DNA from 4 places in the Streptacidiphilus albus JL83 genome. Region 3 is predicted to be linked to each of the others. Evidence: riboswitches for the same ligand, from Rfam matches in the RefSeq annotation. Region 3 holds a riboswitch; each other region holds the start of a gene.

Region 1 (7,668 bases), 4.3 Mb from region 3:
GCCGCGGGCGGTGGCGATGGCCGCGTCCCAGATCATCATCGGGCCGTAGGCCTGGGCCAGGATGCTCCAGGAGAAGGGTGAGCCGTTCTCGGAGCTGATGCAGCGGGCGATCTCCTCGGCGCGGGCGGCGATGCCGTCCTTGATCCGCTCGCAGACCGCGAGCCGCTCCTCCAGGCCCGTCCGGGGCCAGGGGCCCTCGTCGAAGGCCTGGCGGGCGACGGCGACGGCGTGGTCGACGTCCGCCCGGGAGGCGTGCGGCACCCGGCCGATGACCTGCTCGGTGTGCGGGGAGACCACCTCGATGGTCTCGTCCCCGGCCGGGGCGACCAGCACCCCGCCGATGACGAGCCGGTCGTGTTCGCGTACCTCGGGGCTGGTGGGATTCTCGGCCATGTTCGGGCTCCCTGCTGACGACCCGTCACTTTTGACGTTGCATAGAACTGATACCAGTTCTAGTAATCAGGGGCAACGGCCATGCAGTAGGCTGCCCGACTAGTTGCATCAGGAACGTAACGTGTTCTAGTCAGCGCGCTCCAAGAACCTCGTACCAAGAACCGCGTTCCAGCAACCGTGATCCAGTACAGCGGCGGGAGAGGACGGCGCCATGCCCACCCAGAGTCAGGACGCGGAAGGCGAGCAGGGCCGCGACGGCGGAGCCTGCTGCGGCGAGGGTGCGGCGGTGAGCGGGGCCCCGCTCACCGCTGCACCCGACGCCGGGGCCGAGACCGCCCCGGACGTGCTGGCCTGGCGCAGCCGGACCCTGCCGCCGGTGCAGTACCGCGGCGGCGGGATCTGGAGCATCCCGGTCCCGATCCCGAACAACCCGCTCCGCTACACCCTGGTCTACGCCCTGGAGACGCCGCGCGGTCCGGTCCTGGTCGACACCGGCTGGGACGACCCCACCGGACGCACCGCGCTCGCCGACGGCCTGGCCACGGCCGGGTTCGCGCTCACCGACGTCCACGGCATCCTGGTCACCCACCACCACCCGGACCACCACGGGCTGTCGGCGCACGTCCGCGAGGAGTCCGGCGCCTGGATAGCCATGCACGGCGCCGAGGCCGCCGTGATCCGGGCGATCCGCAGCGTCCCGTCCGGACGCTGGGCGGACCGGATGGCGCGGGCGATGAGCGGCGCGGGCGTGCCGGAGGAGCACCTGGCGGCGCTGCGGGCCTTCGGCGGCAGCCGGGACGACGACAGCGCGGCCGGCGGCAGCGCGCGCGGCAGCGGCGCGGGCGGCAACGCCGGCGTGATCCTCTCCGACGCGCTCCCCGACCGCGAGCTGGTGCACGGCGAGTCCGCCGGCGTCCCCGGACGCGACGTCCGGGTCCTGTGGACCCCCGGTCACACCCCCGGCCATGTCTGCCTCTACCTGGACGAGCCCGACCACCCCAGCCGGCTGCTGTCCGGCGACCACCTGCTGCCCACCATCAGCCCGGTGGTCAGCCTCTACCCGGAGAACCCCGGGGACGAGCCGGCCGACCCGCTCGGCGACTACCTCGACTCGCTGGAGCGGATCGGCGCGCTCGCCCCGGAGGAGGTCCTCCCCGCGCACCAGTACCGCTTCACCGACAGCCCGGCCCGGGTGCGGGCGCTGCTCGGCCACCACGCCGACCGGCTGGCCGAACTGCACGCCCACCTCAAGCAGGGACCGCTGACCCTCTGGGAGGCCGCCCAGGGCATGCACTGGAACCGCCCCTGGTCGGAGCTGGGCTTCCTGGCCCGCCACCTCGCCCTCTCGGAGGCCGCCGCGCACCTGCGGCGCCTGGTCAAGACCGGCCTGGCCGAGGAGGTCCCGGACACCGACCCGGCCCTGCACCGGGCACTGTGAGCACGGGCCCGGCCACCGGGCGCTGCGAACCGGGCCCGGGGCGGCGGATACAGTGGCTGCACCCAGTTGATCCGCGTCCAGACAGGGAAAGCCGGTGCGACTCCGGCGCTGACCCGCAGCCGTAGAGCCGGAGTGCCTGTCTGGACGTGAGCGGCCCCGTCGAGGTCTACGGATCGCCCACCGCTCCCCGAAAGGCATGACCAGCCATGCTCACCGCCGCCCGCCTGGGCGCCGTCGCGCTGACCGCAGCCGTGCTCACCGGCACCGCCGCGCCCGCGTTCGCCGCCACCGCGTCACCCTCGGGCTCAGCGTCGCCCTACGCGCTCGTCACCGCCCCCGCCACGGACTCCGTCCTGGCGGCGGCTGCGGCCGCGGCCTCCGCGTCGGCGACCCCCTCCGCCCCGGCCTCGGCCGCCCTGCCCGCCGGGCTCTACGGCCAGGCCGACCCCACCTACGACGGCGTCTTCCGGCAGGGCCTCAGCCTGCTGGCGCTGCACACGGAGGGCATCACCCCGGCCGCCTCGGCGGTCGACTGGCTGACCGGCCAGCAGTGCGCGGACGGCGGCTGGCCGTCCTACAACCCGACCCCGGCCAAGGCCTGCTCGGCCGCCGCCGAGGACACCAACGCCACCTCGATGGCGGTGCAGGCGCTGGTCGCCCTCGGCGGCCACGACAGCGCCGTGGCCAAGGCGGTGGCCTGGTACAAGCAGGTGCAGAACAACGACGGCGGCTGGTCCTACAACCCCGGCACCGCCAGCGACGCCAACTCGACCGGGCTGGTCGTCTCCGCCCTGCTGGCCGCCAAGGCCGACCCGGCGACGGTCGTCAAGGGCGGGCACAGCGCCATCGCCGGACTGGACTCCTTCCAGCTCGGCTGCTCCGCGCCCAAGGCCGACCAGGGCGCCTTCGCCTACCAGCCGAACAAGAACGGGTCGCTGACCGCCAACAACGCCGCCTCGGTGCAGGCCGCCCTCGCCATCGGCGGCGGGTTCCTGCCCGTCACCGACCCGGCCGCGGCGTCCTCCGCCCAGCCGTCCGCGACCTGCTCGGACGCGATGCGCTCGGCCTCGCAGTACCTGTCGGCGCAGCTCGGCGCCGACGGCGGGCACCTCACCGCTCCGCTGGCCGGCTCCTCCACCCCGGCCCCCGACTACAACGACACCGCCTGGGCCGCGCTCTCGCTCGCCAACAACGGCTGGCCCGCCCCGGCGAAGACCGCCGTCGAGTGGCTGCGGCAGAACGGCGAGGCCTGGATCCAGGGCAGCACCGGCCAGGCCTCCCCGGCCGCGCTCGCCCTGCTGATCCTGGACGCCAAGGCCACCGGCCTGGACCCGCACTCCTTCGGCACCACCGACCTGGTCTCCCAGCTGGTCGCCACCGGCCCCACCCCGGCCGCCGTCCCTGCCGCGAGCGCCGCCACCGGCGCCCCGACCGCCGCCGCGAAGAAGTCCGGCAGCGGCGGCCCCAACTGGCTGATCTTCGGCGTGCTGTTCGTCGCCGCCGTCGGCGGCGGGATCCTGATCAGCTACAACCGGGCCAAGGGCAAGCGCTCATGACGCTCCGTCACCTCAGTCGGATCCGGCGCCCCGGCCACCTCCGGCGCGGGCTCACCGTGGCGGTCCTGCTGTCGGCCGCCGCGCTGCTCGGCATCGGCCCGGCCGCTGCCAGCAGCTACCGCTACTGGTCGTTCTGGGAGGGCTCCGGCAGCGGCTGGACCTACCAGCAGTCCGGACCCAACACCTTCGTCCCGGCCGACGGCTCGGTCGACGGCTGGCGCTTCGGCGTCAGCGCGGACAGCAGCGCGGCCGAGAAGCCGCGCAGCGCCCCGGACTTCGCCGCCGCCTGCGCCCACACCCCGGCGGTGAGCGGCAAGAAGCGCGTCGCCGTGGTGATCGACTACGGGACGGCGGCCGACTCCGGCAGCAACGCCACTCCCCCGGCCGAGCTGACGCTCTGCGCCACGCTGGCCGAGGACGCCAGCTCGGCGCAGCTGCTGGCACAGGTGTCGCCGCCGCTCCGGTACGACAGCAACGGCATCCTGTGCGCCATCACCGGCTACCCGCAGAGCGGTTGCGGCGAGGTGGTCAGCGGCGCTGCGGCCACGGCCACTGCCACGGCGGCCGACGGGTCGACCGCCGCCACCGCACCATCCGCCACCGCGACCGCGAAGAAGGCCGCGCCGAAGCCGACCAAGTCGAACCCGGCGGCGCTGGCCATCGGCGTGCTGTTCTTCGGCCTCCTGATCGGCGGCACCCTGGCGATGAACCGCCGCCGCCGCAACCGCTGAGCCCAGCCGCCCGGCTGCTCGGCGCGGCCGCTCGCGCCGCCCGCCGTCCACCGCCCGGGGTTCGCCCCGGGCGGTGGACGGCAGTCCCCGTCTTCCCCTCTCCCCAGCAACTGGACGTCCCCCCATGCCCGTTACGCCGCCCATCCGGCACCTGCACCCGGGCGCCTGGTGGTTGTGGGCCCTGGGCCTGGCCACCGCCGCCTCGCGCACCACCAACCCGTTCCTGCTGCTGCTGATCGCGGCCGTGGCCGGGTTCGTGGTCGCCGCCCGGCGCACCGACGCGCCCTGGGCGCGGGCCTACGGCGCCTTCCTGAAACTGGGGTTGGTGGTCCTGGGGATCAGGATGCTGTTCTTCGTGGTCCTCGGCGGGGACGTGCCCGGGACCCACGTCCTGATCACCCTCCCGCAACTGCCGCTGCCGCACTGGGCCCAGGGCGTCCGGATCGGCGGACCGATCACCCTCGAAGGGCTGCTCTTCGCGCTCTACCAGGCGATGATGCTGGCCGTCCTGCTGGCCTGCATCGGCGCCGCCAACGCCCTGGCCAACCCGGCCCGGCTGCTGCGCTCGCTGCCCGGCGCGCTCTACGAGGCCGGCGTCGCCGTGGTCGTCGCGCTCACCTTCGCCCCGAACCTGGTCGCCGACGTCCAGCGGCTGCGCGCCGCGCGCCGGCTGCGCGGCCGGACCGAGCGGGGCGCGCGGGCGCTGCTCACCGTCGGCATCCCGGTGCTGGAGAGCGCCCTCGAACGCTCGGTCAGCCTGGCCGCCGCGATGGACACCCGGGGCTTCGGTCGCACCGCCGACGTCCCGGCCGCCGTCCGCCGCACCACGGCCGCGCTGACGCTGGCCGGACTGCTGGGCGTCTGCGTCGCGGTCTACGGGCTGCTCGGCGCGGACGGCACCGCCTGGGCGCTGCCGCTGCTCGCCCTCGGCACGCTCGCGGCGGTGGCCGGACTGGCCCTGGGCGGACGCCGGGCCGTGCGCAGCCGCTACCGTCCCGACCCGTGGGGCCTGCGCGAATGGCTGGTCGCCGGATCCGGGGCGGCGGTCGCGGCGGTCATGGTGACGCTCGGCCCCGGCTACACGGACGCCCTGAACCCGCCGGTCGTCCCGCTCGCCGTGCCGCTGCTGCCGCTGCTGCCGGCCCTGGCCATCGCCGTCGGCCTGCTGCCCGCGCTGGCGGCCCCGCTCCCGCCCCGCCCGGCCCCGCCGTCGACCACCGCCCGCTCCTCCGGTCCGAAGGACAGCCGATGATCACCTTCGAACAGGTCTCCGTCACCTACCAGGACGCCGCCGCCCCGGCCCTCTCCGGCCTCGACCTCACCGTCCCCGAGGGCGAGCTCTGCCTGCTGGTCGGGCCCTCGGGCGCGGGCAAGTCGACGCTGCTCGGCGCGGTCAGCGGGTTGGTCCCGCACTTCACCGGCGGAGTGCTGCGCGGCCGGGTCACCGTGGCCGGCCGGGACACCCGCACCCACCGTCCGCGCGACCTCGCCGACGTCGTCGGCACCGTCGGCCAGGACCCGCTGGGACACTTCGTCACCGACACCGTCGAGGACGAACTCGCCTACGGGATGGAGTCGCTGGGCCTGCCGCCGGAGGTGATGCGGCGCCGGGTCGAGGAGACCCTGGACCTGCTGGGCCTGGCCGAACTGCGCGACCGCCCGCTCGCCACGCTCTCCGGCGGACAGCAGCAGCGGGTGGCCATCGGCTCGGTGCTGACGGTCCAGCCGAAGGTGCTGGTACTGGACGAGCCCACCTCGGCACTGGACCCCGGCGCGGCGGAGGAGGTGCTGGCCGTGCTGCAGCGGCTGGTCCACGACCTCGGCACCACCGTGCTGCTCGCCGAGCACCGGCTGGAACGCGTGCTCCAGTACGCCGACCAGGTCATCCTGCTGCCGGGCGACGGAAGGCCGCCGGTCCTCGGCGGGCCGGCCGAGGTGATGGCGGTCTCGCCGGTCCATCCGCCGGTCGTCGCGCTCGGACGGGCGGCCGGCTGGACACCGCTGCCGCTCTCGGTCCGCGACGCCCGCCGCCGGGCCGCGCCGCTGCGCGCGCTGCTCGCCGGACGGACCCCGGCCGCCGCCCCGCTCCCGTCGACGGCGGCCGCGCCGGTGGCGACGGTCGCCGCGCTCGCCGTCCGCCGGGGCGCCGTGGACGCGCTGCGCCGGGTCGACCTCGCCCTCCGGCCCGGCGAGGTCGTCGCGCTGATGGGCCGCAACGGCTCGGGCAAGTCCACCCTGCTCGGCTCACTGGTCGGCCTGCACGCCCCGACCGGCGGCCGGATCGACGTCGGCGGCCTCACCCCGCACCGGGTCAGGCCGGTGCAGCTGCTGCCGCTGGTCGGCCTGGTCCCGCAGGAGCCCCGCGACCTGCTCTACTGCGACACCGTCCGGGCCGAGTGCGCGGCGGCCGACCAGGACACCGGCTCCCCGGCCGGCACCTGCCGGGCGCTGGTCGAACGGCTGTTGCCCGGCATCCCCGGGACCACCCATCCGCGCGACCTGTCCGAGGGCCAGCGGCTGACCCTCGCCCTGGCCGTCATCCTCACCGCCCGCCCGGCGCTGATCCTGCTGGACGAGCCCACCCGGGGCCTGGACTACGCGGCGAAGGCGCGGCTGGTCGAGATCCTGCGCGAGTTGGCCGCCGAGGGCCACGCGGTGCTGCTGGCCACCCACGACGTCGAGCTCGCCGCCGAACTGGCGCACCGCACGGTCATCCTGGCCGAGGGCGAGATCGTCGCCGACGGCCCGACCCCGGAGGTCGTGGTCTCCTCCCCGGCCTTCGCCCCGCAGGTCGCCAAGGTGCTCAATCCGGAGCCCTGGCTGACCGTCAGCCAGGTAGCCGCCGCGCTCGCCGCGCCCGCGAGCGAGACTGCGAACGGGACTGCGAACGAGAGCGAGACCGAGCCGGAGGTCGCGCCGTGACCACCTCCATCGCCTCGGCCCTCGCCCGCCCGGTCCCGCTGGGCCGCCGCTCGACGGTGATGCTGCTGCTGACCACCGCCGTCGGCGTCGCCGCCTTCGGCTGGCCGCTGCTGGCCCGGCCCACCTCCAGCCTGGCCCACTCCACCGACGCCCCCTGGCTGTTCGCCGGACTGCTGCCGCTGCTGCTCGCGGTCGTGGTCGCGCAGATCGCCGAGGGCCGGGTCACCACCGGCGGCCAGGCCGGGCTGGAGGCCAAGTCCATCGCCCTGCTCGGCGTCCTCGCCGCCGCCGGAGCGGCGCTGCGCCCGCTCGGCGCCGGCACCGCCGGTCTCGAACCGCAGTTCTTCCTGATGGTCCTGTCCGGACGGGTGCTCGGCCCCGGCTTCGGCTTCGTCCTGGGCAACATCTCGATGTTCGCCTCCGCACTGCTCACCGGCGGTGTCGGCCCCTGGCTGCCGTTCCAGATGCTCGCCATGGGCTGGGTCTGCCTGGGCGCGGGGCTGCTCCCCCGCCCGGCCGAGCTGCGCGGACGCCGCGAGCTGTGGATGCTGGCGCTCTACGGCGCGGTCTCGGCCGAGCTGTACGGGCTGGTGATGGACCTCCAGGGCTGGCCCTACATCCTCGGCAT
Region 2 (7,668 bases), 3.3 Mb from region 3:
GCCCGCGCCGTGGCCACCCTCGACCCCGGCAGCCCGCGCGGGCTCACCACGGTCTACACCCCGCTGCACGGCGTCGGCCGGGACCTGCTGCTGGCCGCCTTCGCGCGGGCCGGCTTCCCCGCGCCCGTCGTCGTCCCCGAACAGGGCGAGCCCGACCCGGACTTCCCGACCCTGCGCTTCCCCAACCCGGAGGAGCCGGGCGCGCTGGACCTGGCCTTCCGCACCGCCGCCCGGCACGCCCCGGACCTGGTGCTGGCCCACGACCCCGACGCCGACCGGCTGGCGGTCGCGGTCCCCGACCCCGGCCTGCCCGGCGGCTGGCGCGCCCTGTCCGGGGACGAGGTGGGCGCCCTGCTCGCGGCCCACCTGGTGGCCCGGCGGGCCGAGGGGACCTTCGCCACCACCATCGTCTCCTCCTCGCTGCTGGCCCGGATCGCCGAGGCCGCCGGGCTCGGCTACGCCGAGACGCTGACCGGCTTCAAGTGGATCACCCGGGCTCCGGGACTCCGCTACGGCTACGAGGAGGCGCTGGGCTACTGCGTCGACCCGGAGGCGGTCCGCGACAAGGACGGCCTCACCGCCGCCCTGGCCGTCGCCGAACTGGCCGGCGTGCTGGCGGAGTCCGGCCGGACCCTGGGCGACCTGCTGGACGACCTGGCGCTCACCCACGGCCTGCACGCCACCGAGCAGCGCTCCGCCCGGCTGCACGACCCGCACCGCATGGCCGCCGTCCTGGCCGGGCTGCGCGAGCGCCCGCCGACCGTCCTCGGCGGCCTGCGGGTGGACTCCGCCGAGGACCTGGGGCAGGGCGCCGACGGCCTCCCACCCACCGAGGGGCTGCGCTACCGGCTGAGCGGCGACGGGGTCGCCTCGGCCCGGGTGGTGGTCCGCCCCTCCGGGACGGAACCCAAGCTCAAGTGCTACCTGGAGGTGGTGGTCCCGGTGCCGTCGAGTGACGCGCTCGGCGACGCCCGCACAACGGCGCGCGAACTCCTGGCAGCGATCGCCGCCGACCTCGGCTCCTCCGCCGGGATCTGACGGCACGGCACTCTAGGGTGGCAGCCATGGAGACCACCGACAATCCAGCGATATCCCTGTCCGGCGCGGCCCTCGGCGACCCGGCGGACGCCGCCCGGCTGCTGGACGTCCCCGGTGTCCGGAACCTGCGCGACGCCGGGGGCCACGCCACGGCCGACGGCGGCCGGGTCCGCGACGGCGTGCTGTTCCGCTCCGGTTCGCTCGGCGAGCTTCGGCCCGAGGGCGCGGCCCGGCTCGCCGAGCTCGGCCTGAGCACCGTCGTCGACCTGCGCGGAGGGCCCGAGGTCGCCTGCTGGCCGGACCTCCGGCACGGCCTGGAGTACACCCTGGTCTCCCTGCCGACACTGCCGCCGCTGCCGGACGCCTCCGCCAACCCCGACTCGGCCAACCCCGACTCGGCCGACCCCGGCTCGGCCGTGAACGCCGCCGCCTCCACCGCCGACACCGCCGACACCGCCGACACCGCCGACACCGCCGACACCGCCGACACCGCCGGGAGGATCGCCGCCGCCCGGACGGCCGCCGCCGCCGACGGCGTCCACTTCGACGGCCTCGACTCGATGTACGTCTTCATGGCCGACGTGGCCGGTCCCCCGATCGTCGCCTGCCTCCGCCGGCTGCTGGAGCCCGGGGCGCTGCCCGCGCTGGTCCACTGCGCCGTCGGCAAGGACCGGACCGGGATCACCGTCGCCGTGCTGCTCGACGTCCTCGGGGTCGACCGGCGCACCATCGACGCCGACTACGTGCTCTCCAACACCGGCCTCGGGCTGCTCGGCGAGCCCGTCCACTACCTGGACGAGTTCGGCGTGGACCGGATCTCCCGGCCGGTCCACCCGGTCCTGCTGGAGCTGTTCCTGGACCGGGTGACCGCCCGCCACGGCAGCACCGCCGGGTTCCTCCGGGCGCACGGGCTGACCGGGGCCGAGCTGGAGCAGGTCCGGCGGCTGTTCACCCGCCCGGCCTGAGCCCCCGTCCGGGCCCGGGTCCCCGTCGCCGGACGCCGCGGCCGGTCCCGAGCAGCAGCGCGGCGCCGACGCCGAGCAGGGCCAGCGCGGTCAGCGCGGCCGGGCCGACCCCGGCCGAGCCGGTGTCGGCCAGCTGCGGCCGCCACCGGTCCGCCCGGTCGGCCGACGGCCGCGCCGCCCACTGCGCCGTCCACTCTGCCGTCCACTGCGTCTCCGGCTGCGCCGGACGGACGTGCCGCCGCACCCGGCGGGCCCGCTCCACCCGGAACAGGTAGGGCTCGGAGACGCCCACCGGCAGCGGCACCGACTGGCCGCCCAGCCGGACCGGCACGAAGCCCACGGCCATGGTCAGCCACTGACCATCGGGAGCCGACCGGCCGAAGCGCAGCCGCAGCGGGACGGCGGTGCGGCTCCCGGCCGCCAGGCCGGTCCCGGCGGCCGGCCCGACCTTCCCGGCCAGCACCCCCGCCTCGTCGAGCAGCCCCACCGGGTTCCAGCGCCCGGCCGCCCTCCGCCACTGCAGCTGGACGTCGCCCCGGTGCAGGGTGCGGGAGCGCGCCCCGAAGACCACCACCGCGGCGACCCGTCGGCAGGGCACGGCCAGCCGGTTGCCGACGGTCAGCGAGAAACGCGACCAGCGGCCGCCGGCCGGGTACACCCGGTGCAGCCCCCGCAGCCGCAGTGCCAGCGCCTGCCGCTTCCCCTGGACCAGTTCGAGCCCGCAGCCCGGCGCGGACCGGGCGGGCTGCCGCCGTGCCGCCGTGGAGCCGTCCGCCGCCGCCCTGGGCGCCGCCCTGGCCGTCCCCGGGCCGGGGTCGCCGCCGCGGCCCGGTCGGGCGCACCGACGGCCAGCAGCGGCCCGGCCAGGGCCGCGGCCAGGCCCAGCCCCATCGTCTGCCGCATCCTCTTCTTGGTCACGCTCCGAATCTGACACGCCACCAGCGGTCACGCCCGGCGGGCGCCCCCGCCGCACCCGCCGTCCGGGTGTCCGCCCGGCGTCGGGCAGACTTCCAGGATGAACATCATCATCCGCCCCGCTCTCGACTCGGAGCTCGACGCCGCAGGCCATCTCACCGCCGAGTCATTCATCGCCGACGGGCACACCGCGCGCGACGGCGACTACGCACAGCGACTGCGCGACGGGCGCGACCGCTCGGTGCAGGCCGAACTGCTGGTCGCGGTGGACCCCGCGAGCGGCGCCCTGCTCGGGTCGGTGACCTTCGCCCCGCCCGGCTCGCCCTACGCGGACCTGGCCCAGGAGCAGGAGGGCGAGTTCCGGATGCTGGCCGTCTCCGCCGAGGCCCGCGGCCGGGGCGCGGGCGAGGCGCTGGTCCGCGGCTGCATCGACCGGGCCCGCGAGCTCGGCCTGCCGCGGCTGGTGATGTCCACCCAGAACGCCATGGTCCACGCCCACCGGATATACGACCGGCTGGGCTTCGTCCGCACCCCCGAACGCGACTGGTCCCCGGTCCCCGGAGTGCAACTGATGACCTATTCGCTCGACCTCCGGTAGCACGACCGGGGTCGACGGAGCGGAATTGCCGGTTCCAGTCGTCGGGTGAATCTCCTCACGTCCGACACAACATCTGGTGGTGCTTCTGAGAAGCGCCACCAGATGTATGCTCACTCTCGCTGTCGACGCAGGGGAACCCGGTGCGAATCCGGGACTGCCCCGCAGCGGTGAGCGGCCGGTGCTTCTGCCTGGCCGCAAGTCCGATGACCTGCCGACAGCCGTGAACTTCCGGGCCTCGCGGGTGGGCCGAGGATGTGCTGCGCGCTGCCTTCATGCGTGCCTGCGCGCCTCGATCCCGCCCGTCGCGACCCACCGCCGACCGGCCGCCGACGAGGAGCGAAAAGTGATCGACACAGCCACCGCCACCCTGCCCCAGCAGGCAGGTGGACCCGGTGCCCCCGGAACCGCCGACGGCCCCGGGGCCGCCCTGCTGCGTACCCTCACCGAGCGCTCCGTCGACCTGACCGAGGTCGACCCCGGCCGGGTCGCCGCCGCCGCCCTGCGCGGGCGCAGCGGCTCCGCCGACTACGCAGAGTTGCGAGGGCTGGCCACCGAGGCCGCCGCCGCGCTGATCGCCGAGGACCCGCAGTACTCGCGGCTCGCCGCCCGGCTGCTGGCCGAGGAGATCCGCGAGGAGGCGAGCGGCCAGGGCGCCACCTGCTTCGCCGCCTCGGTCACCGTCGGCCACCGGGAGGGCCTGATCGGCGACGCGACCGCCGAGTTCGTCACCGCCCACGCCGACGCCCTGGACGCGGTGATCGACTTCACCGCCGACGACCGCTTCGAGTACTTCGGCCTGCGCACGGTCTACTCCCGCTACCTGCTGCGCCACCCGATCACCCGTCAGGTGATCGAGACCCCGCAGCACTTCCTGCTCCGCGTGGCCTGCGGCCTGCAGATCGGCGGCGACACCGGGTCCGTGGCCGAGGTGGCGGAGCTCTACCGGCTGATGAGCCGGCTGGAGTACCTGCCCTCCTCGCCGACCCTGTTCAACTCCGGCACCCGGCACCCGCAGATGTCCTCCTGCTACCTGCTGGACTCGCCGCTGGACGAGCTGGACTCGATCTACAGCCGCTACGCCCAGATCGCCCGGCTGAGCAAGCACGCCGGCGGCATCGGCCTCTCCTACAGCCGGATCCGCTCCCGCGGCAGCCTGATCCGGGGGACCAACGGCCAGTCCAACGGCATCGTGCCGTTCCTGCGGACGCTGGACTCCTCGGTCGCGGCGGTCAACCAGGGCGGCCGGCGCAAGGGCGCGGCCTGCGTCTACCTGGAGACCTGGCACGCGGACATCGAGGAGTTCCTGGAGCTCCGCGACAGCACCGGCGAGGAGGCCCGGCGCACCCACAACCTGAACCTGGCGCACTGGGTCCCGGACGAGTTCATGCGCCGGGTCGAGACCGACGGCGACTGGTCGCTGTTCTCCCCCGGCGACGTCCCGGAGCTGGTGGACCTGTGGGGCGCCGAGTTCGACGCCGGCTACGCCAAGGCCGAGGCGGCCGGCCTGGCCGTGCGCAGCATCCCGGCGCGCACCCTGTACGCCCGGATGATGCGCACCCTGGCGCAGACCGGCAACGGCTGGATGACCTTCAAGGACGCCTCCAACCGCGCCGCCAACCAGACCGCGCTGCCCGGCCGCACCGTCCACTCCTCCAACCTCTGCACCGAGATCCTGGAGGTCACGGACGACTCCGAGACCGCCGTCTGCAACCTCGGCTCGGTCAACCTGGCCGCCCACCTGCTGCCGGACGGCGAGGTCGACTGGGAGCGGCTGGACACCACCGTCCGCACCGCGGTGACCTTCCTGGACCGGGTGGTGGACATCAACTTCTACCCGACCCCCGAGGCCGGCGCCTCCAACTCCCGCTGGCGGCCGGTCGGCCTGGGCGTGATGGGCCTCCAGGACGTCTTCTTCCGGCGCCGGCTGGCCTTCGACTCGGCCGAGGCCAAGGCGCTGTCCACCCGGATCTCCGAGCGGATCATGCTGGCCGCCTACGAGACCAGCTGCGACCTGGCCGAGCGGCTCGGTCGGCACGAGGCCTACGCGGAGACCCGCGCCGCCCGCGGCGAGCTCCACATCGACCACTTCGAGACCGCCCCCACCTGGGCCGACCGCTGGGACGCGCTGCGCGCCCGGATCGCGGTGACCGGGCTGCGCAACTCGCTGCTGCTGGCCATCGCCCCGACCGCGACCATCGCCTCGATCGCCGGCGTCTACGAGTGCATCGAGCCGCAGGTCTCCAACCTGTTCAAGCGGGAGACCCTCAGCGGCGAGTTCCTGCAGGTCAACCCGTACCTGGTGGCGGACCTCAAGGCGCGCGGGCTGTGGACCGCCGCCGCCCGCGAGTCGCTGCGCGAGGCCAACGGCTCGGCGCTGGAGATCCCGGGCCTGCCGGAGGAGCTGGCCTCGCTCTACCGCACCGCCTGGGAGCTGCCGCAGCGCGCGCTGATCGACCTGGCCGCCGCCCGGATGCCCTACCTGGACCAGAGCCAGTCGCTGAACCTGTTCCTGGCCTCGCCCACCATCGGCAAGCTCAGCTCGATGTACGCGTACGCCTGGAAGGTCGGTCTGAAGACCACGTACTACCTGCGGTCGCGTCCGGCCACCCGGATCGCCCGCGCCGCCGCGGCGGCCCCGGTCGCCGCCGCCGCACCCCTTCCGATCGCCGAGGACGAGGCTGTCATCGCCTGCTCCCTGGAGAACCCCGAGTCCTGCGAGGCCTGCCAGTAATGACCACCCCCTCCGTCCCCGCCGAAGAGAAGCGCCTGCTCGACCCGGGTTTCGAACTGACCCTCCGTCCGATGCGCTACCCGGACTTCTACGAGCACTACCGCAACGCCATCAAGAACACCTGGACCGTGGAGGAGGTCGACCTCGCCTCCGACGTGGCCGACCTCGCCAAGCTGACGGCCGAGGAGCGCCACCTGCTGGGCCGACTGGTCGCGTTCTTCGCGACCGGCGACTCGATCGTCTCCAACAACCTGGTGCTGACCCTCTACAAGCACATCAACTCCCCGGAGGCGCGGCTCTACCTGTCCCGCCAGCTGTTCGAGGAGGCCGTCCACGTCCAGTTCTACCTGACCCTGCTGGACACCTACCTGCCCGACCCGGAGGACCGCAACGCGGCCTTCGCGGCGGTGGAGAACATCCCCTCCATCCGCGAGAAGGCGCAGTTCTGCTTCCGCTGGATCAACGAGGTCGAGAAGCTCGACTCGCTGCAGACCAAGGCCGACCGCCGCCGCTTCCTGCTCAACCTGATCTGCTTCGCGGCCTGCATCGAGGGCCTGTTCTTCTACGGCGCCTTCGCCTACGTCTACTGGTTCCGCTCGCGCGGCCTGCTGCACGGCCTGGCGACCGGCACCAACTGGGTCTTCCGGGACGAGTCCATGCACATGGACTTCGCCTTCCAGGTGGTCGACACCGTCCGCGAGGAGGAGCCCGACCTCTGGGACGACGAGCTGGCGGCGCAGGTCACCGGGATGCTGGAGGAGGCCGTCGAGGCCGAGCTGCAGTTCGCCCGCGACCTCTGCGGCGACGGCCTGCCCGGCATGAACACCGACTCCATGCGGCAGTACCTGGAGTGCGTCGCCGACCAGCGGCTCGCCCGCCTCGGCCTGCCGATCCGCTACGGCTCGGAGAACCCCTTCGGCTTCATGGAGCTGCAGGGCGTCCAGGAGCTGACCAACTTCTTCGAGCGCCGGGTCTCCGCCTACCAGGTCGCCGTCGAGGGCACGGTCTCCTTCGACGACGACTTCTAGCGCCGGCGCGGTACCCCGCAGCGACCCGTCCGGCCCCGCGGCCGGGCGGGTCGCTGCCGTCCGCAGCGCGAAACCCCCTTGCGCCGGAAGCGGTTCGCCTGTGCAGGATGCCGAGCATGCCGACCATTTCGCTGCCCCGCCAACACACCCGCACCCGCCGGTTCACCCTCGGCCGGCCGACGCACCTCACTCTCGCTCCGGACGGCGACACCCTGTTCTTCCTGCGCAGCCGGTCCGGCGACGACCCGGCCGGCTGCCTGTGGGCGCAGGACCTCACCGCTCCGGAGGGCACCCCGCCCGAGCAGCGCGAGCGGCTGCTCGCCGACCCCGCCGCGCTGGTGGCCGACGCGTCCGAGGAGCTGTCGGAGGAGGAGCTGACCCGGCGCGAGCGGG
Region 3 (7,668 bases):
CCGGGCCGCCGCCTGGGCCGGCGTCAGCTCCTCGACCCGCTCGGTCGCGGTGCCCAGGTCGGTGGCCACCACCAGCCGCCGCTCGATCCCGGGCACGGCGAGCAGCGCCGCGCCGATCTCGGCCGGTCCGGCGCCGGGCGCGGTCAGCACGGCGGTCTTGCGCTGCGAGCGGCAGGCGTTGAAGGCGGTGCGCGGGTCGCGGCCGTGGGCGCTGACCACCACGGCGTCGTCCCAGGGCAGGCCGATCCGGGCGAAGGCCTCGGCGACGCTGCTGGTACCGGGCCTGACGTCGAGCGCGTCCGGCCCGAAGCGCTCGGCCAGGGCGCGGACGATGCCGAAGAACCCCGGGTCGCCGGAGGCCAGCACCAGCACCCGGGCGGTCGTTGCCGACGCCCCGTCGCTGGGTGCGGGTGCGGGTGCGGGTGCGGGTGCGGGGGCGGACGCGGGGGCGAGCGCGGCGACGGCGTCCAGCGCGGGCGCGAGCGGGCCGAGGACCAGCGCGCGGTCGGCGGGCACGCCGGCCGCGTCCAGGTTCCGGCGTCCGCCGAGCACCAGGTCGGCGTCGGCGACCAGCTCCGGGCGTCCGGGGAGCGGCCCTGAGCCCAGGACCGTGATCCACCGCTGCGGTACGCCGCTCACCGGGCGCAGCGCGGGGCCGGTCATGGCTTGGCGGCCCGCAGGGCGCGCCGCGCCTCGGGATCCGCGCGCCGGAAGCCGTGGAAGTGGCCGGGGTGGTAGAGGTGCGAGCGGGTGCCGGTGGCGGCCAGCGCGGGGCCGACCAGGAACAGCGTGTGCTTCCACAGCTTGTGCTCCTTCACCTGCGCCTCCAGCGTCTCCAGGGTGCCGGTCAGCACCAGTTCGTCGGGCCAGGTCGCCTGGTAGGCGATGACCACCGGGGTCTCCGGCGGGTAGCCGCCCTCGGTCAGCTCCTCCACCAGCTGCTTGGCCCGCGCCGCCGAGAGGAAGATGGCCATGGTGGTGCCGTGCCGGGCGAAGTCGCGGACCTCCTCGCCGGGCGGCATCGGCGTCTTGCCGCCGCCGAGCCGGGTCAGGATCACGCTCTGGGCGACCTCGGGAATGGTCAGCTCGCGCTGGGCGATGGCGGCCACGGCCGCGAAGGAGGAGACGCCGGGGACGATCTCGGTCTCCAGGCCGAGCTCGCGGCAGCGGTCCAACTGCTCCTGCACCGCGCCCCAGAGCGAGGGGTCGCCGGAGTGGATCCGGGCCACCTTCCGGCCCTCGGCGGCGGCACGGGCGTAGACCGCGAGCACGTCCTCCATCGGGATCAGCGAGGAGTCGAGGATCTCGGCGTCCGGCCGGGCGTGCTCCAGCACCTCCTCCTGGACCAGGCTGGCGGCCCAGATGACGGTGTCGGCCTCGGCGATGGCACGGGCGGCGCGGAAGGTCAGCAGGTCGGCCGCGCCGGGGCCGGCGCCGACGAAGGTGATCCTGCCGACCGGTTCGGACTCGGCCGTCGGATCGGCCTCAGGGGTCGCGCTGCTCACAGCTTGCCTCCGCGGGTGGTTCGGGTCGCCGGTGCGATCAGCGTGGACAGGTAGGGGAGCGGACCGTCGAGGGGGTGTCCCGCCGGTCGGATCTGTTCGTCGGGCAGGCCGAGCGAGGCCCCCCAGACCGCGTCCCGGTCGCGCCCGGTGTCCGCCAGGGCCGCCTTCACCTCGGCCGCCAGCCGGCCGAACTTGTAGGCGACGACGGTGCCGGGACCGGCCAGGGCGTCCCGGAGGACGGCCGACCCGGCGGTGACCGGGACCAGGGTCAGCGGCTCGGTGCCCTCGGCCAGGACGGTGCCGCTGCGCGCGGCGAGGTCCTGCATGGCGGTGATCCCGGGCACGGTCTCCACCGCCAGCCCGGGGATCAGCGCGGTCAGGGTCTGCGCCAGATAGGTGAAGGTGGAGTAGACGTTGGGGTCGCCGATGGTGGCGAAGGCCACCAGCCCGTGGGTCCGCAGCAGTTCCGCGACCCGGGCCCCGGCGGCGTCCCAGGCGGCCTCGCGGCGGGCCCGGTCCTGACGCTCGTTCAGGGCGAAGACGATCCGTTCGACCTTGGCGGCGGCGGCGTGGTGCAGCACGGTGGCCTCGGCCCGGCCGGTCTCGCCGCTGTCCATCACCGGGACCACGACCACGTCGGCCTCGGTCAGCAGGCGGACGGCCTTGACGGTCACCAGCTCCGGATCACCCGGTCCCATGCCGATGCCGACCAGTCGGGCGGCCGGGGCAGGCGGGGGTGCGACTGGGCGCATGGTGGCAGTCCTCACTCGGGGTCCGCGCCCCGGATCGTGGTGACGGCGGCCAGAGTTCCTGGCTCGCGGACGGTCCGCCCGGTGGAGCGGCCGCCCGGTGACAGTGGCGGGACCGCGCCGGATTCGCACCGGACTTCCTCATCATTGCCGCCGTATCAGGCCCCGGAATCCCACCACGCTGCGCATCGGGGAGTCAACCGCGCGCTGTGTGTCCTCTCCCACGTCAGCTGCCCTGCGCCCCCGCTCGCCCGCTCATCCGTTCAACTGTGCGCGGGCGGCAGCAGCGAGCGCAGCGCGGACCCGAGCCGGTGCGAGGCCGGACCGGCCGAGCGCAGCGCGGCCGACACCGCCGGCAGCGGGTCGTCGGCCGCCGCCCAGGCCAGCTCGCGCAGCCGGCCGCGCGGGCGCACCGGCGGGGCCGAGGCGCCCTCCGGCAGTTGCGCGGAGCGGTGGCCCCGGCCGAAGGCGACCCGGGCCGGCGCGTCCAGGATCTCGACGGTGAAGCTGCGGCCTTCCAACTGGTCGCCCTTGGGCACGGCCCGGCCGGTGAGGTCCAGGTGCAGGGCGCGGACCAGGTCGATCCCCGGGCCGGTCTCGAACAGCCGGAACTGCGCCCCCACCCGGGGGTTGAAGTCCAGCAGCTTGTAGCGGCCGTCCCGGCGGTCGTAGCGCCAGTCCAGGTCGCAGATGCCGTGAAAGCCGACGGCCCGGCAGAAGCGGGCGCTCTCCTCGGCGAGCTCCGGGTTGGCGGTGGTGTAGGCGTGGGCGGTGACGCCGCCGCGCGGCGGCCAGGAACGGACCTTGACGCCGGTGAACACCACGTCCTGATTGACCGCGGCCCCGTCGGCCCCGCTCTCCTCGGCCCCGCCTGCGGACCCGCCGCCGGCGCAGTAGAGGTGGGCGATCCAGTCCTCGGCGTGCTCCATCGGCAGGTACTCCTGCAGCAGCACCCGGGGCATGGCGGCGGGCCAGCCTGCGGCCAGCCGGGTCAGCGCGGCCCGGTCGGCCAGCAGGGTGGTCGAACCGACCGCGGGATCGCTGAGCCGGGCGTAGGGGTCCGCGTTCTTGGCGACGATCGGGAAGACCAGCTCCTCGGCGGCGGCCGCGAGCTCCGCCGGGGTGCGCGGCAGCACCGAGCGCGGGGTGGCCACCCCGTGCTCCAGGCAGAGCCGGTGCAGCGACTGCTTCCCGGCCAGCGCCCGGGGCAGTTCGGCCGGGACGGCCGGGATCACCAGGTACGGGGCCAGCTCCGCGGCGTTCTCGGCGAGCAGCACGGCGGCCTCGTCGTCCGTGGGCAGGGCGATGCAGCGGCGGCCCTCGCGGGCCGCCACCTGCCGGGCGATCCGGGTCAGCCCGGCCAGCAGCTGTTCGGCCGGCTCGGTCCCGACGGTGGGCCAGACGAAGCGGCCGCGGAGGTAGCGGGAGAGCGCGGCCGGGGTGGCCCGGTCCTCGGTGATCGCGTAGACCGGGACGCCGGCCCGGCCCAGGCTGCGGATGGCGCCCACCCCGCCGTGGTGCAGCGGGTAGCGGCCGATCTTGACGACGAGCACCGGCACCCGTCTGTCGAGTCCGATGTCGAGCCCTCGGTCCCGTCCGTTGTCCAAGGCAGCCCCCCTGCTTGGTCCCGCTCCCCGATCGGTGGATCCATGATGCCCGGGGCACGGCCTGCGTCGACGCGCTTTCGCCAAGTCCCGTGCCGGGCCCCGGTCCAGGCCCCGGCGCCGCCGATCGCAAATCCGATCGAACCCATGACAGGGGAGCCGTTCCGTAGCAGCATGGACCCACCGATCAGGGAGCGGGACCAGGGCGAGACGGAACGTCATCAAGCTGGGGAGCTGAGCGATGAACGGTAGTGCACCTGTCGTGATCGTGGGGGCGGGACCGTACGGCCTCTCCGTGGCCGCGCACCTGGCCCGCGGCGCCGCACCGGTCCGGATCTTCGGCGGTGTGATGGACAGTTGGCGGACCAGGATGCCGACCGGCATGTACCTGAAGTCGACGCCCGACGCCTCCAGCATCTCGGCCCCCGGGGCCGGCAGCACCCTGGCCGACTTCTGCCGGGCGGAGGGCCGGGCCCCGCTGGACGAGCTGCACCCGATCCCGGTGGCGGACTTCGTCCGCTACGGCGAGTGGTTCCAGCGGCGGCTGGCGCCGCAGGCGGAGCCGGTGCCGGTGGCCAGGGTGGCCCGACTGCCGGAGGGCTTCCGGGTCACCCTGGAGGACGGCGAGTCCTTCGAGGCGCGGGCCGTGGTGGTCGCCAGCGGGCTGGCCGGGATCGCCCATGTGCCGTCGGCGCTGCGCGGGTTGGCGCCGAAGGGGCCGGATCCGACGGGGCCGCTGTCGCACAGCTCCCAGCACACCGGCTTCGCGGCCTTCGCCGGACGCCGGGTGGCGGTGATCGGCGCCGGGCAGTCCGCGCTGGAGAGCGCGGCGCTGCTGCACGAGGCTGGCGCCGAGGTCCGGCTGGTGGCCCGGGCGCCGAGGGTGCTCTGGGGCAGCCCGCCGCCGGTCGAGCGCCGCTCCGGGCTGTACCGCTCGGCCAAGCCGGACTCCCCGCTCGGTCCGGGCTGGTCGCACCTGGCGGTCAGTCAGCTGCCGCAGGCCGTCCGCCGGCTGCCGGTGCAGGCGCGGCTGCGGCTGGTGCGCCGGGTGCTCGGCCCCTCCGGCGGCTGGTGGCTGCGGGACCGGGTGGAGGGGCAGCTGCCGATCGCCACCGGGCGTCCGGTGCTGCGGGCCGAACCGGTCGGCGACGAGGTGCTGCTGACGCTGGGTTCGGCGGCGTCCGCGGTCACCCGCTCGGCGGCCGTCGGCGCGGGGACCGGAACGCTGACGGTGGACCACGTCCTCGCCGCGACCGGCTACCGGGTCGACGTCGCCCACCTGGACTGGCTGGCCGCCGAGGTGCGGACGGCCATCCGCCGGGTCCCCGGCACCGGTTCGCCGGTGCTCGACGAGTGGTCCTGCTCCAGCGTCCCCGGCCTCTACTTCACCGGGCTCGCCTCGGCGCCGACCTTCGGCCCGCTGCTGCGCTTCGTGGCCGGCACCGCCTTCACCGCCCCGCTGCTGGCGCGGGCGCTGGCCGAACCGTCGCCGGGCCGGCGGTAGCGGCGGAGCAGGGGCGTCCGATTGCGGCGCCGGTTGAGAGGGGAAGTAATAGCACGGTTGAGGTGGGGGATTTCGGCTGGGTTGGGAAATTCGACCCCAAGGGAGCGGAATCTCTTACGCGGGCTCCCGGGCCCGGGTACCGTTTCACTGGTGGGAGTCGACATACCGTGGGGGCGCCGACTCCCGGGAAAAGATCATGGAATTCGGATCATGGAATCCGAGAATGATCATTACCGGGCTCCGCTGGGGAATCGGAGCGGATGCCGGAGTTGCGAGGGGGATCTCGGCGGACCGGAGCAAAGGGGAGTCGGTCGGCGGAGAACTTGCAGGCCCGAACATACGGACGTTCGAATGTCGCGGCCTATGGCCGTGGGGGGAACCGAGGTGCCGTCATGAATGTACCCATGTCCAACACGTCCACCGTGCCTGAGCGCTGGGCGATCGACGAAGGGGAGGCGGTGGTGGAGGCCGTCGCCCCCGCCGTGCGCGGAGCAGCGGCCGGAGCACCCGCCGGGGCCGTCTCGGGGGAGTCGACCGGGTCGGTGCGGGTGCCCGTGCCCGTCCGTGGGGCGGTCAGCCTGATCGTCCCGGCCCGCAACGAGGCCGCGAACATCGGCTGGGTGCTGAACCGCATCCCCGACTGCGTCGACGAGGTGATACTGGTCGACGGCGAATCGACCGACGCCACCCTGGAGATGGCCCGGGCCACCCTGCCCTCGCTGCGCATCGTGCCGCAGCAGGGCCGCGGCAAGGGCAGTGCGCTGCGCACCGGCTTCCTCGCCGCCAAGGGCGAGTACATCGTCATGATCGACGCCGACGGCTCCATGTCGCCGCAGGAGATCCCGCGCTACCTCCACTTCCTGGAGAGCGGCTTCGACCTGGTCAAGGGCTCGCGCTTCACCGGCGGCGGCGGTTCGCTGGACATCACCATGCTCCGCCGGCTGGGCAACCGCGGGCTGCTGGCGCTGATGAACGTGATGTACCAGAGCTCGCTCACCGACCTCTGCTACGGCTTCGTCGCCTTCAACCGCAATGTCCTGGACCGGCTCGACCTCCAGTCCTCCGGCTTCGAGATCGAGACCGAGATCACCGTCCGGGCACTGCTGGCCGGGCTGCGGGTGGCGGAGGTGCCGACCCTGGAACTCCCGCGCCGCACCGGCCAGTCCAACCTGCGGACCTTCCGCGACGGGCACCGGGTGCTGCGCACCCTGCTCCGCGAGCGCAACGGGCGGCCCACGGGGGCCGGCCGGTGAAGCAGACCACCGTGCGGCCGTCGCCCGGAGCGACGGCCGCCGCTGGGCCGCCGCTGCGGTTGAACCCCGATCAGGCCCCGATCGACGTGACCGAGTTGGAGCTCGGCGACGGCAGCGGGACCCCCGAGCTGCTCCGGGTCGGCGGCCCCGGCCCGGTCCCGCCGGGGTACGTCCTCGCCCTGGTCCGGGTCGGCGGCCGTCCGGTCGGCATGGTCCAGGCCCTGGTCGGGCCCGAGGACGAGCCCGCCCGGCTGCTCGCCGCGACCGCCCGCCGGGAGCTCGGCGCGGAGCTGGAGGCCGCGGTCGCCGCGGCGCCCGCTCCGACCGCCGCGGCCGAGACCTACACCCCGCTCGCCACCATCGTGATCGCCACCCGGGAGCGTCCCGACCGGCTGGCCCGCTGCCTGGAGTCGGTGGAGGCGCTGCACTACCCGCGCCTGGAGGTCGTCGTCGTCGACAACGACCCGGTCACCGACGCCACCGCCGAGCTGATCCGGGGGCGCTACGCCGACCGGGTCCGCTACGTCCGCGAACCCGTCCGCGGCCTCGCCGCCGCCCACAACCGGGGCGTCGCCGAGGCCCTGGGCGAGATCACCGCCTTCACCGACGACGACGTGGTGATCGACCCCCGCTGGCTCACCGCCCTCGCGGCCGGCTTCACCGGCGCCGACGGCCGGAGCGACCCGCGGATCGGCTGTGTCACCGGGCTGATCCTGCCCGCCGAACTCCGGACCAGGACCCAGGTCATGCTGGAGGCCCACGGCGGCTTCACCAAGGGCTTCCGCCGGCGCGGCTGGCGGCTCGACCGGCCGCCGGCCGACGAGCCGCTGTTCCCCTTCACCGCCGGACGCTTCGGCTCCGGCGCCAACATGGCCTTCCGCACCGAGGTGCTGCGCGACCTCGGCGGCTTCGACCCGGCCGTCGGCACCGGCACCCCCGCCAAGGGCGGGGACGACCTGCTCTCCTTCTTCCGGACCGTGGTCAACGGGCACCACCTGGTCTACCAGCCGGAGGCCCTGGTCTGGCACCACCACCGGGAGCGTCCGGAGGACC
Region 4 (7,668 bases), 1.3 Mb from region 3:
AGGCCGAGGCCGACGCAGCGGCGCGGGTCGGCGGCGATCTGCCGCGCGGCCTCGGCGACGACGGCGCGCATCACCCGCTCGGGGGTCGGGTCGGCCGGCAGCGGCAGGTCGACCGGCTCGCCGAGCAGCCCGCCGAGGCCGGCCAGGGCGACGGTGAAGCCGTCGGCGTGGACCTGCGCGGCGACCACGACCGGCCCTGACGCGTCGACAGCCAGCCGGTGCGAGGGGCGGCCCCGGGTGCCGCCGGCCGGCCGGGCGTCAACGGTGATCAGCCGCAGCGCCTCCAACTCGCCGGTGATCGCGCCCGCGGTGGCCCGGGTGACCCCCAGCGCACCGGTGAGCGCGGAGCGGGTCGGCGCCGCTCCGGTGTGGATCAGCGAGAGCGCGGGCCCCAGGGCCGCACGCCCCCGGTCGGGACTTGTGTGAGTACGCTGCACCCTCCTATTCTGACTTTGTGCCGCAAATAAACAAAACAGCCGTCACTCCTGTCGCCTCCGCCGCCCCACACACCCGCCGTCCCACCGAGTGGTCGGCCAACCGGATCGCCCTGACCGCCTTCTTCGCCCTGGACGGGCTGGTCTTCGCCGGCTGGGTGGTCCGCATCCCGGCCGTCAAGGCGGCCGTCCACGCCTCGCCGGCCGATCTGGGGCTGGCCCTGCTCTGCGTGTCGATCGGGGCCATCGTGACCATGGGCCCGGTCGGCCGGCTGGTCCTGCGCCACGGCACCGCGCGGGTCACCCTGGTCGGCGCGGTCACGATGTGCGGCTCCGTGGCCCTGCCGCCGCAGGTCCACACGGTGCTCGGGCTGAGCGGGGCGCTGCTGCTGTTCGGCGCCGGCTTCGGCACCATGAACGTCGCCCTGAACAGCGCGGCGGTGGACCTGGTCGCCGTCATCCGCCGGCCGGTGATGCCGACCTTCCACGCCGCCTACAGCCTCGGCGGGCTGATCGGCGCCGCGCTCGGCGGAGTGCTGACCCGTTCCCTGACGGCCGCTCAGCACCTGGGCCTGATGGCGGCCTTCGGCCTGCTGGTCACCGCCGCCGCCGGGCCGGTACTGCTGCGCACCCACCCGGCGCCGGTGGCGGCCGCGGAGCCCGAGGACCCCGCTCCGGCGCCGGCCGACGGCCGGCTCCCCGCCGCCGGACCGTTCTTGCTGGTGCTGCTGCTCGGCCTGGTCGCGCTCTGCGACGCCTACGGCGAGGGCGCACTGGCCGACTGGGGCACCCTGCACCTCACCGCCGACCTGCACACCAGCGCCTCGGTCGCCGCCGCCGGCTTCGCCGCGTACTCGCTGGCGATGACCACCGGCCGGTTCAGCGGCACCCGGCTGGTCGAGCGCTTCGGCGCCACCCGGGTCATGGTCGGCGGCAGCGGCCTGGCCGCCGCAGGCATGCTGGTCGGCGCGCTCAGCCCGTCGCTGCCGCTGGTCCTGGGCGGGTTCCTGCTGGTCGGGCTCGGCCTGTCGAACATCTTCCCGCTGGCGATCGACCGGGCAGGGGCGCTCGACGGACCCAAGGGCGTGGCCACCGCCTCCATGCTGGGCTACGGCGGCATGGTCCTCGGCCCGCCGGTGATCGGCTTCCTGGCCCAGGGCATCGGACTCCCGCACGCCCTGCTCTCGGTGGCGCTGCTCGCGGCCCTCTCCGGCTGCTGCACCCTGGCCGTCCGCCGGGCCGCCGCCCGCACGATTGACTCTTGACAGACTCTTACCTACGATCGGCAGATCGTGACGGCACGAGGAAGCTGGTGGAACTCCAGCACGGTCGCGCCACTGTGAGCCGCTCCCCTCCCGGGGACCGGCGAGTCAGACACTCCGCCGCCGCGATGCCCCACCGAACCGAGGGACGCACGATCCCCGAAGGAGGCTCATCGATGAGCAGCAGTCTGCCCCTTACCGGTGTCACGGCCGGTGCCGCCGTCGGCCCCGCCACCGCCACCGCTCCGGTCGTCCTGCCCGCCGCCAGGGCGGCGGCCTGGCTCGCCGGCACCGCTCTGGCCGCCCTCGCGGCCTACTACTTCATCGGCGTGGACCAGGGCGCCTACTCGGTCCTCGGCCAGGACATGCACGTCCACGAGTTCGTCCACGACGCCCGGCACTTCCTCGGCTTCCCCTGCCACTGACCACTGCTGACAGGTCATAGATAAGTCGACAAGGGAATACGTGATGGAGAAAAGACTCATCCTGCGCGGGGTGCTGGCCGGCGCGGTGGCCGGGCTGCTCGCCTTCGTCTTCGCGCGGATCTTCGCCGAGCCGCTGATCGGCCGGGCGATCGACTACGAGAGCGGACGCGACGCCGCCGTCGCCGCGCTGGACCGGGCCGCCGGGACGGCGGTCCCGGACGAGGGGCCCGAGCTCTTCAGCCGTGGCGTCCAGGCCAACCTGGGGATCGGCGTCGGCATGGTGCTCTTCGGCATGGCCATGGGCGCGCTCCTCGCCGTCGTCCACGCGGTCTGCGTCGGCCGGGTCGGCCGGCTGCGGCCCCGCACCCTGGCGCTGCTGGTGGCGCTGGGCGGCTTCCTCGGCATCTACCTGGTGCCGTTCCTGAAGTACCCGGCCGACCCGCCGTCGATCGGGCACCCGGACACCATCCACGACCGGGGCAACCTCTACCTGGGCATGGTGGGCTGCTCGGTGCTGCTACTGGTCGCCGCCGTATGGTTGGGCCGACGGCTCCAGCCGCGCCTCGGCAACTGGAACGCCACGCTGCTGGCCGGCGCCGCCTTCGCGGTGGCCATCGGCACGGTCATGGCCCTGCTCCCCTCGCTGGGCGAACTGCCGGCGAACGTGAAGGAGTTCGGACACATGGCGAGCGAGACCCCGCTGCCGCTGCGGGACGCCCGGGGCGTGATCGTCTACCCGGGTTTCCCGGCCGACACGCTCTTCTCCTTCCGGCTGTACTCCGTCGCCGCCCAACTGCTGCTCTGGGCGACCCTGGGGCTGCTGTTCGGGCCGATGGCGGAGCGGCTGCTCGACCCCGGACGCGCCGCTCTCCGGCGCGCGCCGCAGGCGGTCGGCGTCCAGACGGTCGGCACCCAAGCGGTCGGCGCACCGGCGGTCGGCGCACTGTGAAGCCGCTGGAGCCGGGCCCGGTCGCGGCCGGGACGGAAGCGACGCTGCGGCGGCTCGCGGCCCTCGGGCCGTTCTTCGCCGTGGCGGCGCATCCCCCGCCCGTCCGCCCGGACGCCGCTCCGCCCGCCCCCTGGCGGGTCTTCGGCGAGCTGACCGCCGACCCGGCCCTGCTCCGGGACCGGGTCGACCGGGTCCGCGCCCACCTGGCCTCGGCCGGCCGACAGCCGGTCGCGGCGGTGGAGCTGCGGGTCGCCGCGTCCGTGGCCCAACTCGGGCTGACCGCCCGGCTGCTGTCGCCCGCCCTGGCCCTGGCCGCGCTCGACGGCGCCCGCCCGTGCCTGGATCCGGGCGCCCTGCGCTGGCAGCCGGAGCTCGGCGGCGCCTTCCCGCTCTCGCTGCCGCTCGCGGACCTGGCCCCGGGCCCCGACCCGGCCCCGGCACCCGGCGTCCCGGCCGGCACGGCCGACCCGGCCGGGACGGTGGAGGCCTGGGCCGACGCCCTGCTGGCGGGCCCGGTCCGGGAGCTGGTCCGGGCGGTGGCGCGGCTTTCGGTCGCCGAGCAGATCCTGTGGGGCAATGTCGCCTCGGCCGTCGACGCCGCCGCCCGGGTGGCCGGCGCGGCCCTCCCCGCGCGGGCCGCCCGACTCCGGGCCACCGCCGACCTGCTGCTGGACCATCCGCTGCTGCGTGCCGCGCACACGGCCGACGCCGGTACCGGCCGGTTCCGGCGACGCAACTGCTGCCTGATCTACCGGGCCGCGCCCGGACGGGCCGGCGGTCTCTGCGGGGACTGCGTCCTGGGCGGCGGCCGAGCCCCCGCCCGGTAGCGGGTCGACCGGCCGGTCAGCCCACCGGGTCCGCGTCCGGAGCCTGCCGGGCCGCCGGCGCCGCGCCGTCCTTGGGCGGGTGCAAGTCCCAGCCGATCAGCGCGACCAGTTCCTCGTGGGTGATGCCCGGCGGGACCGGCTTGGGCGCGACCGTCCGGATCGGTGGCTGCCAGCCCTCCTCGGGGGTGTAGCGGCGGACCACCCTGGCCGGCGCGCCGACGACCACGCTGTGGTCGGGGACGGTGCCGCGCACCACCGCGTTGGCGGCCACCACCACGTTCCGGCCGATGGTCGCCCCGGGCAGGATCACCGCGCCGGTGCCGATCCAGCTGCCGGAGCCTATCGACACTGCCTCGTTGCGCGGCCACTGCTTGCCGATGGGCAGGTCCGGGTCGTCGTAGGAGTGGTTCTCGTCGGTGACGTAGACCCCGGGGCCGGTCCAGACGTCGTCGCCGAAGGTGATCGAGTGGTGCCCGACGATATGGCTGTCCCGGCCGATCACGCAGCCGTTGCCGATCCGGACGACAGGCTCGGGGCCGAGGTCGAGGCCGGGCAGGAAGCCGGCCGACATCGAGACGCCCTCGCCGATGATGCAGTAACTGCCGATGTGGATCCACTGCTCGTTGAAGACCGAGCCGAGCGGGAAGGTCAGCCGCGAACAGGGGCCGAGCGCGCCGAAGCGCAGCCGTCCGGGCCGGTCGGCGCTGACCGAGCCGGCCTCCTGCACCCACCCCCAGCCCCGGTGGACCAGCGAGGTCGCGGCGCGACCGGCCCGCTTCCGGACGGCGGTGCGGATCTTCTCGGCGAACGGCAGGAGTGCCTTCGTACGGTCGGTACGAAAGGCACGGGAGCGGGTAGTGATCGGCGGCATGATCAGAGGGTACGACGGCTGCGGCGCGTGCCTGCTTGGGGTGCGGCGGCTGTCGCGCAAGTCCGATGCGACTTCTTCACCCGAACGGCAGGAGGCGAACGTGCTGCCGCCGTCGCCGCTGTCGGCGGGCACGCCATCGCACGGGCCGACGACTGGAAGTGTCAGGGGCGCCTGCGGGCACGACAGCCCGTGGAACCTGAGCGATCCCACTGATGAGACCCGGCTGACGATGAACCCCTGTCTCCCGTTCCTCCGGTCGCCTCCGAGCCGGGGGCGACGGGGCAGGCAGCGGGTACCGGAGTCGACCGTGGCGCCCTTGCCGGCCACCACCCTCAAGGAGGATGGTTTTGCAAGTACCCGCAACGATTTCGACACGGGAGATCACCATGGCGCTAGATTTCTTCGGGATCGATCCCACCACCGAGAAGGACGGATCTCCTACGGTGTGGGCGGAGCGCGAGACCGCAGACCTGGTGTTCCAAGGACCGATGGCAGAAGAGGAGTTGACGGCAGAGGTCGGCGGCCGGAGCTGGTCGCCCGGCCACTCGGCGGGCATCCCGGCTCACGAATTTGTGATGAGGATGCCAGCCCGCATGGTGCCGTTCATCAGGAAGGCGTGCGATGAAGCAGAACGACTGGCAGCAACCCGAGGTACCGAGCTTTGACGAGTCGCTGAGCCGCGCGCAGCGGTCGGCTGTTCACCTGGAGATGCGGGACGCCTACGGTGTCGGCGGTGAGTCTTCCGGCTTCTCCCGGTGGTTGAAGACGGGCGAGAGGGACAACGACCCCACCTCGGAGTACTGGCGCGAGTGGGTCGAGAACATCGCGGCCAACGTCGCCCGCGGCGTCGTGATCCGACGCGCCCGGATCGTCTCCGAGCCCGTCACCGACTACATCCGGTGGGAGCATGAGGGCACTGTTGTGAACCTCGCTTCGGGTGAGCAGGTCCGATGGCTACCACGCCGCCTGGCGTCGGACATCGCACTGCCCGGAAACGACTTCTGGGTGTTCGATGGCGAGACCGTGGTGTTCAACCACTTCACAGGCGAGGGGGATTGGGCAGATCCACCGAAGGAACTGAGGGCTGAGCCGGCCGTGGCGAAGCTGTGCACCTCCGCCTTTGAGGCGGTGTGGGAGCGGGCCATCCCCCACGAGAAGTTCACCATGTGACGCCCACTGCCGCTACGACCAACCGGACCGCCCGCCGATGCCCCCTCTTCCCCCGTCCTCCAGCGCACAAGCCGCACGGGCGGCTCTTGCCGATCGTCTCCAGAACATCCGCAAGGACGCCGGGATAACCGGCCGTGAGCTGTCTGCACGGTGCGGGTGGCATCCGGCGAAGACCTCACGCCTCCAGGATGCGAAGGCCGCCCCCTCCGAATCGGATATCCGCGCGTGGTGCGCGGCCTGCGGTGCCGGAGACCAGGTGCCTGACCTCATTGCGGCAGCCCGTGCCGTTGAGTTGATGTACGTCGAGTGGCGGCGCCTGCGGCACGCCGGGCTGAGGAACCTACAGGAGTCCTACACAGCTCTGTACGAGCAGACCCGGATGTTCCGCTTCTACACGTCCGACGTGGTACCGGGGGTGTTGCAAACGTCTGCTTACGTTCGGGCAATCATGTCCCGGTTCGCCACAGCGAGCCGTACCCCGGACGATCTGGAACAAGCTGTGGCGACGAAGATGGAGCGGGCCGAAGTCATCCACTCCGGCAATCACCGATTCGTGTTCGTACTGGAGGAAGCGGTTCTTCGCTACCGGATAGGCGACGCTGAGGCCATGGCCGGCCAGCTTGGACACCTGCTCTCAGTCATGTCACTGCCGCGCGTCAGCCTGGGCGTCATCCCGTTCACCGTCGAACGGCCCATGTGGCCGGTCGAGTCCTTCCGGGTCTACGACGACCAGCGGGTGCAGGTCGAGCTGGTGTCCGCATCGGTCAACGTGACAACCCCGGCAGAAATCGGGGAGTACGTGCGTACCTTCGCCGAACTGCAAGCCCTGGCGGTATACGGGGCGCGTGCCCGCGCTCTGGTCACTACAGCGATAGCCGCTATCGGGTGATGCCGCGCAACTACTAGCAACTCTGTTGGTGGTGGCTGATGTCGCTCCCTACCGTCTTGAACAGGACAAGGGAAGGGGACGGCGGATGTCCTTCGGGTGGTTCCTCACTGTGACGCCGCAGGAGTGCAGCGGGTGCGGCGGGACGGCAACTCTGACGGCTGTACCTGCGCCCTCCGGGCGGCGGGGAGCCATGGGAGGCGTCACCACAGCACGTCCGGCACACCGACGACGCCGAGGACTTGCGGGCGCGGGTGGCGGTCGAGAACGCCCGCAGCCGCGCAGGGCACTGCTGATAATCCCTCCCCGTGCCCCACAAGCTCCCGTCCCTTGCTGGGACGGGCCTGCAAGGTTCGAGCACATCGACGCACCAGGAGAGGCAAGCACCATGAGTGAGAGCACATCCTTTGTGTCGGCGGGCGCTGACCCGCGCACGCTCATCCGCCCGGAGGTCCGCACCCTGGTCATCACCACCATGCGGGCGCAGCACCCGGAGGTGGCCGAGGAGCGCGCAGAGCTGGGAGTCGGGCAGATGGCGGCGTTCCTGACCGCCTGCGCCACCAACGACCGGCCGCTCAGCCCCTCGCCCGAGGTGGACGACTACTGGCACGCGTTCGTCCTCAACACCGAGGCGTACATGGACTGGTGCGCGGAGTCGTTCGGCAAGATGGTGCACCACAAGCCGGGCTACCTGGACCCGGAGGAGCACGGCGGCGGCAAGGTGCTGCGGGCCCGCGCCATCGACGCCATCGCTGGTTTGGGGTTCCTGCTCGAACCGGACTTCTGGCCGGAGATCGAACTGGCGGACTGCTCGCAGTGTCACGCCAACTGCCATGACAGCCCG

Evidence for each region. Region 3 has a riboswitch for cobalamin ahead of cobI (precorrin-2 C(20)-methyltransferase). Riboswitches for the same ligand answer to the same signal wherever they lie in the genome.
Region 1: linked by a shared signal. The riboswitch ahead of BS75_RS48035 (prenyltransferase/squalene oxidase repeat-containing protein) and the one ahead of cobI (precorrin-2 C(20)-methyltransferase) in region 3 are both predicted to bind cobalamin.
Region 2: linked by a shared signal. The riboswitch ahead of BS75_RS14955 (ribonucleoside-diphosphate reductase subunit alpha) and the one ahead of cobI (precorrin-2 C(20)-methyltransferase) in region 3 are both predicted to bind cobalamin.
Region 4: linked by a shared signal. The riboswitch ahead of BS75_RS35240 (CbtB-domain containing protein) and the one ahead of cobI (precorrin-2 C(20)-methyltransferase) in region 3 are both predicted to bind cobalamin.

Annotation. Positions count from the first base shown of each region.
Region 1 covers NZ_JQML01000001.1:2,461,064-2,468,731, forward strand. Annotated here, with positions in the region: gene BS75_RS10660 (aldehyde dehydrogenase) at 1-393, opposite strand, end outside; gene BS75_RS10665 (MBL fold metallo-hydrolase) at 605-1,831, shown strand; adenosylcobalamin-variant (AdoCbl-variant) riboswitch at 1,907-1,977, shown strand; gene BS75_RS48035 (prenyltransferase/squalene oxidase repeat-containing protein) at 2,038-3,387, shown strand; gene BS75_RS10675 (SCO2322 family protein) at 3,384-4,118, shown strand; gene BS75_RS10680 (energy-coupling factor transporter transmembrane component T) at 4,243-5,370, shown strand; gene BS75_RS10685 (ABC transporter ATP-binding protein) at 5,367-7,040, shown strand; gene BS75_RS10690 (ECF transporter S component) at 7,100-7,668, shown strand, end outside.
Region 2 covers NZ_JQML01000001.1:3,481,443-3,489,110, forward strand. Annotated here, with positions in the region: gene BS75_RS14935 (phospho-sugar mutase) at 1-1,038, shown strand, start outside; gene BS75_RS14940 (tyrosine-protein phosphatase) at 1,065-2,003, shown strand; gene BS75_RS14945 (hypothetical protein) at 1,987-2,661, opposite strand; gene BS75_RS14950 (GNAT family N-acetyltransferase) at 3,019-3,516, shown strand; cobalamin riboswitch at 3,577-3,746, shown strand; gene BS75_RS14955 (ribonucleoside-diphosphate reductase subunit alpha) at 3,884-6,247, shown strand; gene BS75_RS14960 (ribonucleotide-diphosphate reductase subunit beta) at 6,247-7,275, shown strand; gene BS75_RS14965 (S9 family peptidase) at 7,392-7,668, shown strand, end outside.
Region 3 covers NZ_JQML01000001.1:6,759,604-6,767,271, forward strand. Annotated here, with positions in the region: gene BS75_RS29735 (bifunctional cobalt-precorrin-7 (C(5))-methyltransferase/cobalt-precorrin-6B (C(15))-methyltransferase) at 1-663, opposite strand, end outside; gene cobM (precorrin-4 C(11)-methyltransferase) at 660-1,505, opposite strand; gene cobI (precorrin-2 C(20)-methyltransferase) at 1,502-2,257, opposite strand; cobalamin riboswitch at 2,288-2,424, opposite strand; gene BS75_RS29750 (carboxylate--amine ligase) at 2,518-3,861, opposite strand; gene BS75_RS29755 (FAD-dependent oxidoreductase) at 4,100-5,362, shown strand; gene BS75_RS29760 (glycosyltransferase family 2 protein) at 5,767-6,615, shown strand; gene BS75_RS29765 (glycosyltransferase) at 6,612-7,668, shown strand, end outside.
Region 4 covers NZ_JQML01000001.1:8,098,963-8,106,630, reverse strand. Annotated here, with positions in the region: gene BS75_RS35250 (ROK family protein) at 1-437, opposite strand, end outside; gene BS75_RS35245 (MFS transporter) at 455-1,699, shown strand; cobalamin riboswitch at 1,702-1,834, shown strand; gene BS75_RS35240 (CbtB-domain containing protein) at 1,873-2,121, shown strand; gene BS75_RS35235 (CbtA family protein) at 2,165-3,070, shown strand; gene BS75_RS35230 ((2Fe-2S)-binding protein) at 3,067-3,897, shown strand; gene BS75_RS35225 (acyltransferase) at 3,914-4,768, opposite strand; gene BS75_RS47255 (hypothetical protein) at 5,110-5,433, shown strand; gene BS75_RS35220 (DUF6879 family protein) at 5,390-5,938, shown strand; partial or broken gene BS75_RS52005 (helix-turn-helix domain-containing protein) at 5,976-6,182, shown strand; gene BS75_RS35215 (DUF5753 domain-containing protein) at 6,195-6,827, shown strand; gene BS75_RS35210 (glycine-rich domain-containing protein) at 7,213-7,668, shown strand, end outside.